One region of the Exiguobacterium sp. s191 genome, then DNA from elsewhere that is predicted to be linked to it. Evidence: riboswitches for the same ligand, from Rfam matches in the RefSeq annotation. Region 1 holds a riboswitch; each other region holds the start of a gene.

Region 1 (4,289 bases):
CGTCGGTTCATCGAGCAACAATAAATCCTTCGTCTGCCCGAGCATCGTCGCGACGCTGAGTCGTCGTTGTTGCCCCGTACTAAGCGCAAGCGGTGATTGCTGTTTGACGGATGCGAGTTCCAGCCGTTCGAGCAACGCTGTGCGCTCGTCACTCGTCGCTGCCCGGTGACTCCAGTCGATTTCCGCTTCGACTGTCAGTTTGAGAAACTGCAGATCCGGTTGTTGAAAGACATAGCCGACGTGCTCATAAAAGCGTCGCCGGGAGTAACGCTGAGCCGGACGTTCCTGGAACCGATATGTTCCTTGATGCGAGAGCAACCGACCGAGTGTTGCAAGCAACGTACTTTTCCCGGAGCCGTTTGCCCCGAGCAGCATCACCCATTCTCCCGTCTTCAGGGAAAATGTCGCATCGGTCAGCGGATAAGGTGCTTTCGTCGATAATGCAGCGACGTGTAACAAGGCAGTGCCTGCTGTAGCGACTGAGGGAAGCACGTGAAGTCGCGCTGCTTGTGGTCCATCTATGGGTAACGTCTCTAACGTATACGGATACAGAGAGGGAACAGCGATCCCTTTCGCTTGAAGGCGTTCATAAGCCTGCGGGAACAAATCCTGCGGATGCGCCGTTGCAGTCACCGATCCGTCTTCAAGTAAGACGATTTTGTCGATGTAAGGTAAACAGACATCGAGTTGGTGTTCGATCAAGACGATCGTTAAATCATGTTCTTTCTGAATCCGAAAGATCAACGCCATCAGCTCGTGTTGCCCGATCGGGTCAATCTGAGCCGTTGGTTCATCGAGTAATAAGATCGTCGGCTCGAGCGCTAGGACCGCGGCGAGCGCGAGGCGCTGTTTCATCCCCCCGGATAGATTCGCGATTGGTGTCGAGAAGGGGAGAGGGAGACCGACGAGTGCGAGTAAGCGTTCAATGCGTTCCTCCATCTCCGCACTTGGAATCGACCGGTTTTCTAAACTAAAAGCGATTTCGCGTCCGATCGTTTCCATGCAGAACTGTTCTTCTGGATTTTGAAATAAGACTCCGACCGAACCGGACCGGGTAACGGTACCAGTCTGTTCGACTTCGATCGTCTTCGGTGTCAGTCCGGCTAAGGCATGAAGTAGTGTCGTCTTGCCACTCCCGCTTCGTCCGAGCAGAAGGGTCGTTCCTTGCTCGATTGATAGCGATACATGATTGAGCACCGATTTCATCTGACCGGGATAGCGGATGCTGAGATCGTCGACAGTAATCATGCGACTTCCCGTTTCGCACGTCCTGCCGCAAACCCGTTCAAGACACCGGTCGCAACAAGGCGACGGACGAGAATCGCTGCAAGCAAGCCGCCCAGTAATGCGCCACTAATCAATTGTAAGCCAGTTGTCGCAAGCAACGTCGTCGTCGTGTAGTAACCGAATCCGTTCGCGATCAGACTATAGACAATGCTACCAATCGCGGCTCCAACACCCGATAACATCAATGTCCATGTGTCATAACGGCGATAACGCGTCATCGCAAAGACGAGTTCCGCACCAAGCCCTTGGCATACCCCGATGAGAAGAGCCGATAAACCAAAGTGACTACCCGTGAACAGCTCGACGGCTGCCGCGACGATTTCCGCGATGAGAGCGGCACCTGGTTTTTGAATGATGGCTGCGACGAGCGGGCTCGCGATGATCCAGATCCCAAACATCCAGTTGGCACCGACAGGTCCGAAGATCGCAGACATCGGTAACCAGAGTGTTGACCAACCGAGATAGATGACCCCGCAAGCGACGGCGAGCATCATCATGACCATGATTTCTTTCATTTTCCAGTGTTGCATTAGGTACGTCCTCCTTAGAATGGGGGAGACGCCAAAAAAGACCGCCCTCCGTAAAAAAGAGAGCGGTCCTCAGAAAAACTGCGCGCAGCAGGAGTCATTGGATGTGATCGCTCCACTTTCCTACGCTAGTATGAACTAGATCAGGTTCGAAGGGTCCGAAGTGAATCGTCTCAGCCAAATGGGCTCCCCTAGTGGATATGGTAATAGGTGATACGCTGTTCACTTTAGGCAATCTTCTGTCTATTGTCAAGACACAAAAAAACGATACGCCACGAAGGGCGTATCGTCAAACGACTTATTTGTTGTCTTCGTTCTCTTCTTTTGCTTCTTCTGAAGACTCTTCCGTAGCTTCCGCTTCGTTGTCTTCACCAGCTTCCGCTTGTGCCTCAGCTTCTGCTTCTTCGATTTCCTCAAGCTCTTGTTCAAGCGTTGATTCGACGACAGCTGCGACTTGAATGTCGCCTTCTGTGACGATACGGAAATCTTTTTGTTCTGGAAGATCAGCAACAGAAATCGAATCGCCGATTTCGAGGTTCGTGACGTCGACTTCGACGTTCTCTGGTAATTTATCTGGTGTAGCTGCGACTGTTACTTTAAAGAGTGTCTGTGACAGGAATCCACCGACTTTAGCGCCAGCTGCTTCGCCGACGAGTACGACGTCTGCTTCGACTTCTGTCTCTTCATCCATTTTAACGGCGATGAATTCAACGTGATCGACAGTTGGTGTGAAGACATCCATATCACGACGGTTGATCAAGACGTTAATATTTTTACCGTCGAGTTTCAGTGAAATCAAGACGTTCTCACCGTTTTCTCGAACGATTTTAAGCAATTCTTTTTCTTCAAATGCGATCGGTGTACTTTCCACTTTGTAACCATACACGACACCAAGAGCTTTTCCTTCATGACGTAATTGTTTACGGAGTGAGCGTGGACGTACCTCGCGTTTTTCGGCTGTTAATTTAACTGACATGTTCATTTCCCCCTTGAATTTGGTATAGCCCTCAAAAGGTAATGAATGTAGGAGCAGGACAAGTCCTGAACAATATGAAACATGCTAAGACAATCGGTTTCAGACTCTTTTGAATCTGACGCTTTCGTGACTTTGCATTTCTCTCCCAGGTCATTACGCTGATATTGAGAAACATGTGTGAGTAAGTCACCGTTTGATGCGGTGCTAGTGAGTTTATACCCCTATGTTTTAAATCCTTAAACCTCTATTTTTTATTTTTTAAAGTCGAAAGACCTCCAAACCGCTTGAAATCAAGGGTTAAGAGGTCTTTCATTTTTTTCATTTTTTATGGTGATGCGTTGGTTTTCACGGACTAATACTCGGATGAGACGTTCGATGTGCCGCATCGTCGTCTGTCCCATCGTTGAGATTTGGAGCCATTGATTGCGGACGAGATAGTCGCTTTCATATTGAACATGATAGCCCTGGATCCGGAGAGCGTCTCCTAAAGTGGTTGCCGACGGATGGACGATCGTCAGAATTCCCGGCGCTTGTGCTTCTTGCGTCGCAAGCAGGTTAAAACCAGTCGCTCGAACGGCCTGTTCGAGATAAGTCATCTTGATGGCGGCTTGATCGAGATCAAGGGCATCGAGCGCTGCCTGACAAGCAAGCAACAAGTTCGATGAGCCGGAAAAGGCGACGCCTTCCGCATAGAGTCCGAGATCCAGATAACGTGGAATACGTGGAGAAGGTAAGACGCGATCTATGTGACCGATGAACGCAAGACCCGGTAAACCACCAATTGCTTTTCCGGAGACGGTCGTGACGAATCTGCAGCCGGCATACGAGAAACGCCCGGTTCCGACGGCGCTGATCGCATCGACGATGAGTGCGGTTCGTTGTTCTAACAGCGCTTTTACCGCATCGAGATCGTAGAGGACGCCCGTTGACGTCTCACAGTGCGTCAACCAGATCCAGTCGTATTCCGTTTGATGCAATTGACTCGCGAGTTGTTCCAAGTCGATCGGGTGACCGGGTGGAAGCGAGTGGACATCAAAGGACTTCCCAGCTCGTGCCGCGTGATCAATCAAGCGTTGACCGAACTCACCACCGTTTAGGATCAACCCATGTCCACTCAGTTGTTGTGCGACGATATCGTTGGCGAGGGTGCCACTGCCGACAGCCATCGAGACATGTGGCAAATCCAGCAACTGACACATCCGACCACGTAAATCTTGATCGAGCTGGCGCATCGAAGCCGTCCGATGCGGGCGCGGTGCTTGTTGCGCCGCTTGGCGGACTGTTGGTGCAACCTCGACCGGACCGGCTAGAAAATGCAGAGGACGTAAAACGTCCGCGATGACGGACCTTTCGTATGTTGCGCGCGACAACAACATCGGTACGAACTGGGCGTCGCCACTACCGAGCGTTGCTGCGATTGGTGTGAAGCCGAACCGCGCATATAGTTTAGCTTCCCGTGTCGTACCACTGATATAGACATGATCAATCGTTTCCCGCTC
Region 2 (4,289 bases), on a different contig from region 1:
GCCTGATCGAAGAATTCCTTTCCTTGCGCTGTTTTTTCCCGTAATTGCACGATCGTTGCACCACCTAAAATGGCTTCCTCAACGACCGTCTCGATCGCGACTCCAGGATGGTACCGACGATCCGTCACTGCATAGATGGAGTAATCAATTGACACGTTCTGTCACCTCCACCAGATCTTGCACCGTCATGAGGCTGATGGCATTGAACAACTCTCGTTTAAAATCACCAAGACCTTGCGCGGAGGCTGCTTGTTCTCCTGCTTTTCCCATGACGAATGTCCCGTGGACAGCCGCCTCAAATGTCGTATATCCTGCACCGAGGAAGCTCGCAATCAAGGAGGCCGTCATGCAGCCCGTACCCGTGATGTCTCCCAAACGTGGTGTTCCTACATGTAATTCCATTTCACGCGTTCCATCTGTGATGTAGTCGTTCGGACCTGTCACGACGAGGACAGATTGGTGTTTGCGAGCAAATGCACGAATGCTTTCTCGATCCATCATTGCATCTCCCGCAGCATCGACTCCCTTAGTTCGCCCATCTTCCCCAAGTAACGTCTTGATTTCAGAAGCATTTCCTTTAATGACCGTACACCCGAGATCAATGAGTTCTTTAGAAAAGGCAGTACGTAATGTCGTTGCCCCTGCTCCAACTGGATCAAGAACGATCGGGACATTCAAACGTCCCGCTTCACGTGCTGCGAGTCGTTGAGCTGCTTGCATGTCTGCATCGATCGTACCAATGTTTAAGACAAGAGCTTGCGCGAGTCTAACCATCTCTTCTACTTCACGAATGTCTTCCGCCATGACGGGTGATGCTCCAACAGCGAGTGTGACGTTCGCGCAGTCGTTGATCGTAACCGTGTTCGTCAGATGGTGAATGAGTGGTTTGTGTTCAAGAATGGTCGTAAACATGTGTATCCCTCCAAAGTGAGTGAAAATGATGTGTCGGTCCAATACCTTGTCCGAGAGCAAATCCATGACGAATTGCCTCCGTGACATAGTTTTTCGCCTGTCGTACACTATCTGTTAAATCTTCTCCAAGCGCCATCCGTGCTGCAATCGCTGCAGATAAGGTACAACCAGTTCCATGAGTATGTTGATTGTCTAACCGTTCCGATGTGAAACGATGTTCCACTTCCCCATCAAACAACAAATCCGTTGCAGCTCCTGAGAGATGTCCACCTTTTAGTAATACTGCCCCTGTCTGTGTAGCCAATTGATGCATCGCCAGTCGCATTTCCTCTAGATTGGTCACTGATCGTCCTGTTAACCGCTCCGCTTCCGGTAAATTCGGTGTAACGAGTGTCGCAAGCGGCAGAAGTTCTGAAATCAATGCTTGTTCAGCTTCCGTCCGCAATAGGGCATGACCACCTTTAGCGACCATGACGGGATCTAATATGATAGGAACTGTCTGTTTGCGGAGATGTGTAGCAATGACACGAATCGTCTGCGCATTCGAGACCATCCCGATTTTGATCGCATCGACACGAATGTCTGAAAAAATCGACGTTAACTGGGCATCTACGATTTCTGGGGATAACTCTTCCACCGCTTGAACACCCAACGTATTTTGCGCCGTGACGGCTGTCAGGACGCTCATTCCATAAACCCCTAAAGCCGAAAAGGTTTTTAAATCTGCTTGAATCCCAGCTCCACCACCGGAGTCGGATCCTGCAATCGTCAGTACATGTTTCATGTTCTTTTCACCTTCCCATCGAGCAATGTAAGGGAGTCGTGACCGACAAAAAAAAGCGTCGACCGCTGTAAAAAAGCAGTCGACGCTATACGAAAGCGTTATACACGCATTCCGGTATCCGTTCGGCTCAACTTTCCTACGCTGGTATTATCCAGTTCAGGTAATAGGGTCGAAAACAGATTGGTTTTCCTCTCAGCCGGATTCCTCCAGCTCCCCTAGTTGCTCAAGTATTCGTTTCGCCTTAACTGTAGCATAGAGAAGAAAAAAAAACGAGCCGAAGCCCGTTTTGATTACAGATATGCCAATGGATTGACTGCATTCAGAGGAGAAGAAGCACTGTATTGATAGCCTCCGACATGTAGTTCGAAATGTAAGTGTGGTCCTGTTGAATTCCCTGTACTACCAAGTGTCCCGACTTGTTGACCTTGAGAGACCGTTTGTCCTGCACGAACCGATAATGAACTCATATGTGCGTAGACAGTCGTGTACACTTGTCCATCGAGGAAGTGAGAAATCATGACATGATTGCCGTAAGGTCCACCACCTGATGCTGTAATGACCGTTCCAGCTGCTGCAGCGACGATTGGAGACCCGACCGAACCACTGAAATCAACACCGTTGTGGAACGTATAACCGTTCGCGCCGCTTGCTGGTCCGAATCCTTGCGACACTCCACCAGAAGATGGTCGAACGAATTTCCCTCCACTCGAAACAACGGGCGGGGCAACAGAATCAGTTGACTCCGAACTCTTACCTACTTGTTTTGCTGTTTGAGCATTCGCTTTAGCGGCTTTTTCGGCTACCGCTTTCTCCGCTGCTGCTTTTTCAGCCGCTGCTTTAGCGGCTGCCTTCGCTGCCGCAATTGCACGTTCTTGCGCTTCGAGAGTCGCTTGAAGTTCTTTTGCGTCTAACAGTTCTGTCGTGAACTTGGTCTTCCCTTTTCGTAATTTCTTCAGCGTGGCACTACGTTCTTTCATTTGAAGCTTTAACGCTTTCTTTTGTTCAAGCAATACTTTCTTTTCTTGCATTTGCTCCGCTTTTTTCTCAACGAGCGCTTGTTTTGCTTCTGCTAATTTTTGTTGCGTTGCGATGTAATCCGAAATCATTTTATCGTCTTGCTCAGCGATTTTTTTCCCCGCCATGACACGGCTGAATAAATCACCTAAATCCTTCGATCCAAAAATGACTTCTTCCCATTTAATCGAGTTTCCATCGTTCTCTTGGAAAACACGCAAACGATCACCGAGTAGTTCTTCCTGTTTCTGTAACATTTCTTCGTAACGGACGATGTCTGCCTTTAACTCATCGATTCGAACGTTCAACTGTTCGATTTGTTTATTTTTTTCAGAGACTTGGAAAATCTTTTCGTTGATTGCTGCGTCAATTTGATTGATTTGACGTTGCTCTTTTGAGATTTTAGCTTCTTGTTTTTTGATCGCTTTTTCAAGTTTACGTTGTTCAGCGGCATTTTCAGCCTTTTTTTCTTTAATGGTCGCTGCTGCGATCGGTTGCGTTCCTGTTATAAGTAATGCTCCTAAAACAATGGTAGAAATTAGTTTTTTTAGCATATATCGTTTTCCTCACTTATGTTTTTTCATATTTTATTATAGTATTCAAGTTTCTCTCATATCTGAAATAGATTATAGCACCGTAATCGTTTCAAAAAAATTTCATTTACATTTCAAATGAAAACGGTTTTTTGTAATATATGATTTGTTTTTTGAAAATGACAAAAAAAAGAACCGTTGCATATGCAACGATTCTTTACGATTAAAACATCGACATTGGATTGACTGAGTTAGCTGGACCTGTTGCACTGTAGCTGTATCCACCAACGTGAATTTCGAAGTGTAAGTGTGGACCTGTTGAGTTTCCTGTGCTACCACGTGTACCGATTTGTTGACCTTGGCTGACACGTTGACCTGCACTAGCGTTCAATGAACTCATATGTGCATAGACTGTCGTATAGGTCTTCCCGTTCAATTGGTGAGCGATCATGATGTGATTTCCGTAAGGTCCGCCACCTGATGCTGTAATGACTGTACCAGTTGCAGCTGCCACGATTGGCGTGCCAACTGGACCACCGAAGTCAATCCCGTTATGGAACGTATAACCGTTCTCTCCGCCTGCAGAACCATACCCTTGTGTCACAGCACCAGCAGTTGGATGAATGAAGAGTCCGCCTGATGATGGTGACGGTTTAGGTGTCGCAGGAGCTGACGGCGCTGGAGCAGGTGCAGCTGGTGCTGGTGTAGATGGTTTTGGTGCAGATTGTTTCGTCGAACCAGAAGGTTTTGCTGACTGCGCTGCCTTCTCTTGTGCTGCTTGCTGAGCTGCTGCTTCTTTAGCGGCTTGCTCTTCTGCTGCTTTTTGTGCTGCTGCTTGCGCTGCTTCAGCCTCTGCTCTTGCTTTCGCTTCACGTGCAGCCTGAGCTTGACGTTCTTTTTCGATTCGAGCTTCACGTTCACGCGCTGCTTTTTCAGCTGCAATCGCTTTTTCTTGCGCAATCAAAATTTGTTGGACTTCTTTTGCATCCATCAATTGTGTTTCGAACTTTTCTTTTTTCTTACGTAGTTCTTTTAAGCGTTTGTTC
Region 3 (4,289 bases), 630 kb from region 1:
ACGGAATCAGAAGCCGTCTTAAAGACGTTTGACGCTGGAGTCGACATCGCGCTCATGCCGACGATCCTTCGTTCCGAGCAAGATGTCACAAAGCTCGATCAGATTTTCAAGGATGTGATCGCAGCAGTCAAAGACGGTCGCCTCTCAGAGGAACGGATCGATCAATCGGTCGAGCGAATCCTGACGCTGAAAGCAGAACGCGGAATTTGGAACGGTACGACTGACACGACATCCCTAGCTGAAAAAATCGCGCACTCGAACCAAATCGTCGGCAGTCCCGAGCATAAAGCAAAAGAACGCGCGATGACGGAAGCCGCGGTCACACTCGTGAAAAATGATCAGCGGACGTTACCATTCAAACCGAAAAAGAATGCAAATGTTCTTGTGATCGCTCCTACGGCGGATCAAACGGACAGCATGAAAAAAACGATCGCGTCCCTACCGAAGAATCGGAACTGGCACGTGACGACAGCGAATTACTCGGCTACTACGCTACCGCTCGACCAAAACCAGACATTACGGGCGCAACTCGATGCAGCAGATTACATCATCGTCGGTTCCAACGTCAATACGAGTGCTAAACTACTACCTACTGCACCAGAACAAGCGATTCCGGCTTCAATCTTCCGCTATGCGAAACAAACGGATACACCATCCGTCCTGCTCAGTCTCCGTAACCCATACGATGTTGCTGTTCAACCGGACGCACCGGCACACGTCCTCGTCTATGGCTTCAAAGGCGACCCGAACGGACCAGACTCCGAAGCAGGCAATCTGAAATCAGCGGGACCGAACCTGCCTGCAGGTATCCGAGCGATCTTCGGAACGTTCAAACCACAAGGCACTTTACCGGTTGATGTGCCGGTCTTTCAGAACGGTGTCTTTACCGATCAACTGCATCTTAAATTCGGTGACGGCTTTAAAAACTGGAAAAAATGATGACGTGATACACCAAAAGACCGAAGCTCCTTTACAGGATGCCTCGGTCTTTTAACGATTGATACGGATATTCGGCTTCTTCTTTCGAACGCTTGTAGACACGATGAAGTGAATAAGTCAACGAAACATAGAGGATGACGACTAGGATAGTCGCGATGGAACTCCCCATTGTAAAACCGAACTGAAGCAACCCCTGAAAATTCTGAATCGTAGCATATGTTCCGTACACCGCCATCAAGATGGGAATGATGTACCCAACAAATCTCACTTTTACTTTTCCGAGCACCTGTTGCACGACATATGCCGCGAGAATCACAAGTGCGATCACGATGATTTCCATTCCAATCCCTACTCTCACTAAATGGTATTCCTAATTCTACCATTTAGTGATTCAAGAAGATACCGCTCGTGCCGGAATCGTTTCGTAAACTGACGCAAACGTCTCTTCCGTCCACCCCATGTGCCAGAAGAGTAACTCATAGTAACAGCTCGTCACGAAATGACGTTTCATCCGCTCGCGTTCCGTCGGGCTCGCTTGTTCCGCCAGCGCATCAAGCCGTGCAATCTGTTCAAAGACGACCTTTTCAAACCATTCCGAGCTGTACGTGTCGATCCATTGCTGATAGATTTTTTCTTCCGGAGTACACGTCAGTAATTGCTGTCCGACTTCATAATACAACCAGTAACATGGCAAGATGGCAGCAATCGTCTCACCGAGCGTTCCTTCACTCGCATGATGCATGTGCGAGACATACGCATATGCTGTCGGTGCTGGTTCAAATGCTTCAAGATCTGCTTCCGTAATACCGAGCGGCTCAAAAAATGATTGATGTAAGGTCAGCTCTGCCTCGTAAGTCGAAGTCGCATGTTCGGCAAGTGTCGCGATCGTCGCGAAGTCGTCTGCTTTTGACGCTGCCTTCGCTTGAATCTTCGCAAAGTGTTTTAAGTAATAGGCATCCTGCATGACGTAATGCCGAAATTTCGAGAGTGGTAACGTCCCCTCTCCGATTCCTTGAACGAATGGGTGCGTAAAACTACTGTCCCAATACGCTTGTGCCGCTTGTTTGATTTCTTGTGTGAATGTCATGATCTCATCCTCCTCGTTTAGTATGAAACGAAAAAACACCACCCCGAAACACACGGGCATGGCGCAAGAAGAACAAGACTTGACGCCACTTCCCTCCGTAAGTACGAACTTAATCAGGTTCAAAGGGTCCGAACGTCTTCGTTCGTCTCAGTCGGTCTACCGACTCCCCTAGTGGTCATTATTCGATTCCCATCCACTATAGCATGCTGAAAACGGAAGTCAAGTTGTCCTCTTTTCGCTATACTATGGAGTGTCAGAAGACGGATGCCGTCTCCATCTACAGACCGATTCCGAACTTCTTTCGTTCTCGTACACTAACTTTAGTACCTGATACTATAATTCATTCTGTTACTTACAAATTGGAGGATTTCATTATGCATACACCAACAAAAATCATGGCGTCAGCCGTTATCGCTTCTGCTCTATTACTCCCGACAGCCGCATCTGCCGAACAAGTCGTCGATAAGACGATCGTCACACTCGGGGAGTCACTCGGCGCAAAGGATAAAGCATGGGTGCTTTCCCGTCTCAATGCACCGGAAGGCATCACGCCGATCATCGCAACTTCTGCTGACGAAGAAAAATATCTCGGGAAAAACATTCCACAGTCGCAAAAAGGCGGCAACATGTATTCGTCGGCTAAGATTGAACTGACGGAAAAAGGTGATGGACTTTCCGTCTCGACGGAGAACATCACATGGGTGACAAAGGATATGTATCTCAACGCTCTCGTCACAGCGGGTGTCAAAGATGCCGACATCACGATCACTTCTCCCTACAAGGTGACCGGGACATCGGCACTGACAGGAATCATGAAAGCGTACGATCAAACTTCCGCTGAGACGGGAATTAAGTTAAGTGACGAACGCAAGGATTTAGCACAGCAAGAATTATCGGTCACATCAGACGTCGGAAAAACGGTCGGCACGGATAAAGTCGCTGACTTAATGAATGAGATCAAGGCTGAGATCGCCAATCAAAAACCGGAAACCAAAGTCGAGATCGAAAACCTGATCGTCCAAGTCATTCAAAACAACAATATCCAGTTGTCTGACGCACAAATGGACCGGTTGACGAATCTATTCAATCAAATGGAGCAAGCGAACATCAACTGGGGACAAATCGAGAGTGGTTTGAAAAATGCGGGGCAAGACATCCACGCGTTCGCAACATCAGAAGAAACGAAAGGTTTCTTCGCTAAATTATTCGATGGACTCAGTGACTTCTTCAGTTCAATCGCTGGCGTGTTCAAATAATTCAGACTTCCGTAACTGACAAAAAAATAGTAAACTAGAGATATCTGAAACGAAAGGTGGTGTGAAAAGATGGACTTTGCCGCGTGCAAACACTGGTTGATGGAACAATTGTATCTGTTGCGCGCGATTTTTCATGGAATGGCGTTCTAAGGCACCCGTCTGCCCTTTTTTAGAACTTCATGATTGAAAAATACAGCAAAGCGCATCTTTCACACGTTAGGGAGAGTGCTATTTGCGCTCTCCTTTTTTTGATGCGCGCGAAAGGATCAATTGATTATGATGATTTGCGACATTCAACACCTAACCAAACAATTCGGAGGCGAAACGATCTTAACGGATGTTTCCCTCTTCTTAAACGAACACGACCGTGTCGGTCTGATTGGACGAAACGGGAGTGGCAAGACGACATTACTCCGCTTGCTTGCTCGCCTTGAGCAACCGGACGGTGGTGTCATCTATCAAAAGAGCGGTTTGACGATCGGCTATTTGGAACAACTTCCTGTATATAGTGAGACGATGACCGGACTCGACGTCCTTTGGACAGCGTTTGAAGACATCCTCGCGATCCGTTCTCGGATGCAACAGTTGGAGCAAATGATGGCGACAGCACCAGATGATCTCGATGCACTACTCGCACGATATGCGGAAGCGACGAATGCGTTCGAACAAAAGGATGGCTATCTACTCGACTCGAAAATCGAACGCATGGTGAACGGCTTACACCTTCGTCCGTTACTCACTCGTCCTTTCCACCAGTTGAGCGGTGGTGAACAGACGAAGATTTGTCTCGGTCGCATGTTACTCATGGAGCCAAATCTGCTCATTCTTGACGAACCGACGAACCATCTTGATTTAGCTGCCGTGGAATGGCTGGAGCAGTTCTTACGGGACTACACAGGAACCATCCTGCTCGTCTCTCACGACCGGGTCTTCTTAGACGCCGTCGTCACCTCGATCGTTGAACTCGAGGACGGTGAACTGACAACCTATATAGGGAATTACAGCGC

Evidence for each region. A riboswitch is a leader RNA that binds a small molecule or an ion and turns the genes downstream of it on or off. The one in region 1 is predicted to bind thiamine pyrophosphate.
Region 2: another riboswitch for thiamine pyrophosphate. It lies ahead of thiD (bifunctional hydroxymethylpyrimidine kinase/phosphomethylpyrimidine kinase); the one in region 1 lies ahead of KNQ09_RS04820 (ECF transporter S component).
Region 3: another riboswitch for thiamine pyrophosphate. It lies ahead of tenA (thiaminase II); the one in region 1 lies ahead of KNQ09_RS04820 (ECF transporter S component).

What each region holds. Positions count from the first base shown of each region.
Region 1 is NZ_JACSNC010000001.1:907,647-911,935, reverse strand. It holds gene KNQ09_RS04825 (ABC transporter ATP-binding protein) at 1-1,248, opposite strand, end outside; gene KNQ09_RS04820 (ECF transporter S component) at 1,245-1,817, opposite strand; TPP riboswitch at 1,918-2,017, opposite strand; gene KNQ09_RS04815 (50S ribosomal protein L25/general stress protein Ctc) at 2,113-2,790, opposite strand; gene KNQ09_RS04810 (GNAT family N-acetyltransferase) at 3,081-4,289, opposite strand, start outside.
Region 2 is NZ_JACSNC010000004.1:118,699-122,987, forward strand. It holds gene thiE (thiamine phosphate synthase) at 1-155, opposite strand, end outside; gene thiM (hydroxyethylthiazole kinase) at 145-912, opposite strand; gene thiD (bifunctional hydroxymethylpyrimidine kinase/phosphomethylpyrimidine kinase) at 893-1,696, opposite strand; TPP riboswitch at 1,813-1,923, opposite strand; gene KNQ09_RS15210 (murein hydrolase activator EnvC family protein) at 1,987-3,264, opposite strand; gene KNQ09_RS15215 (murein hydrolase activator EnvC family protein) at 3,467-4,289, opposite strand, start outside.
Region 3 is NZ_JACSNC010000001.1:278,412-282,700, reverse strand. It holds gene KNQ09_RS01450 (glycoside hydrolase family 3 protein) at 1-939, shown strand, start outside; gene KNQ09_RS01445 (hypothetical protein) at 971-1,279, opposite strand; gene tenA (thiaminase II) at 1,331-2,026, opposite strand; TPP riboswitch at 2,100-2,206, opposite strand; gene KNQ09_RS01435 (DUF1002 domain-containing protein) at 2,401-3,282, shown strand; gene abc-f (ribosomal protection-like ABC-F family protein) at 3,559-4,289, shown strand, end outside.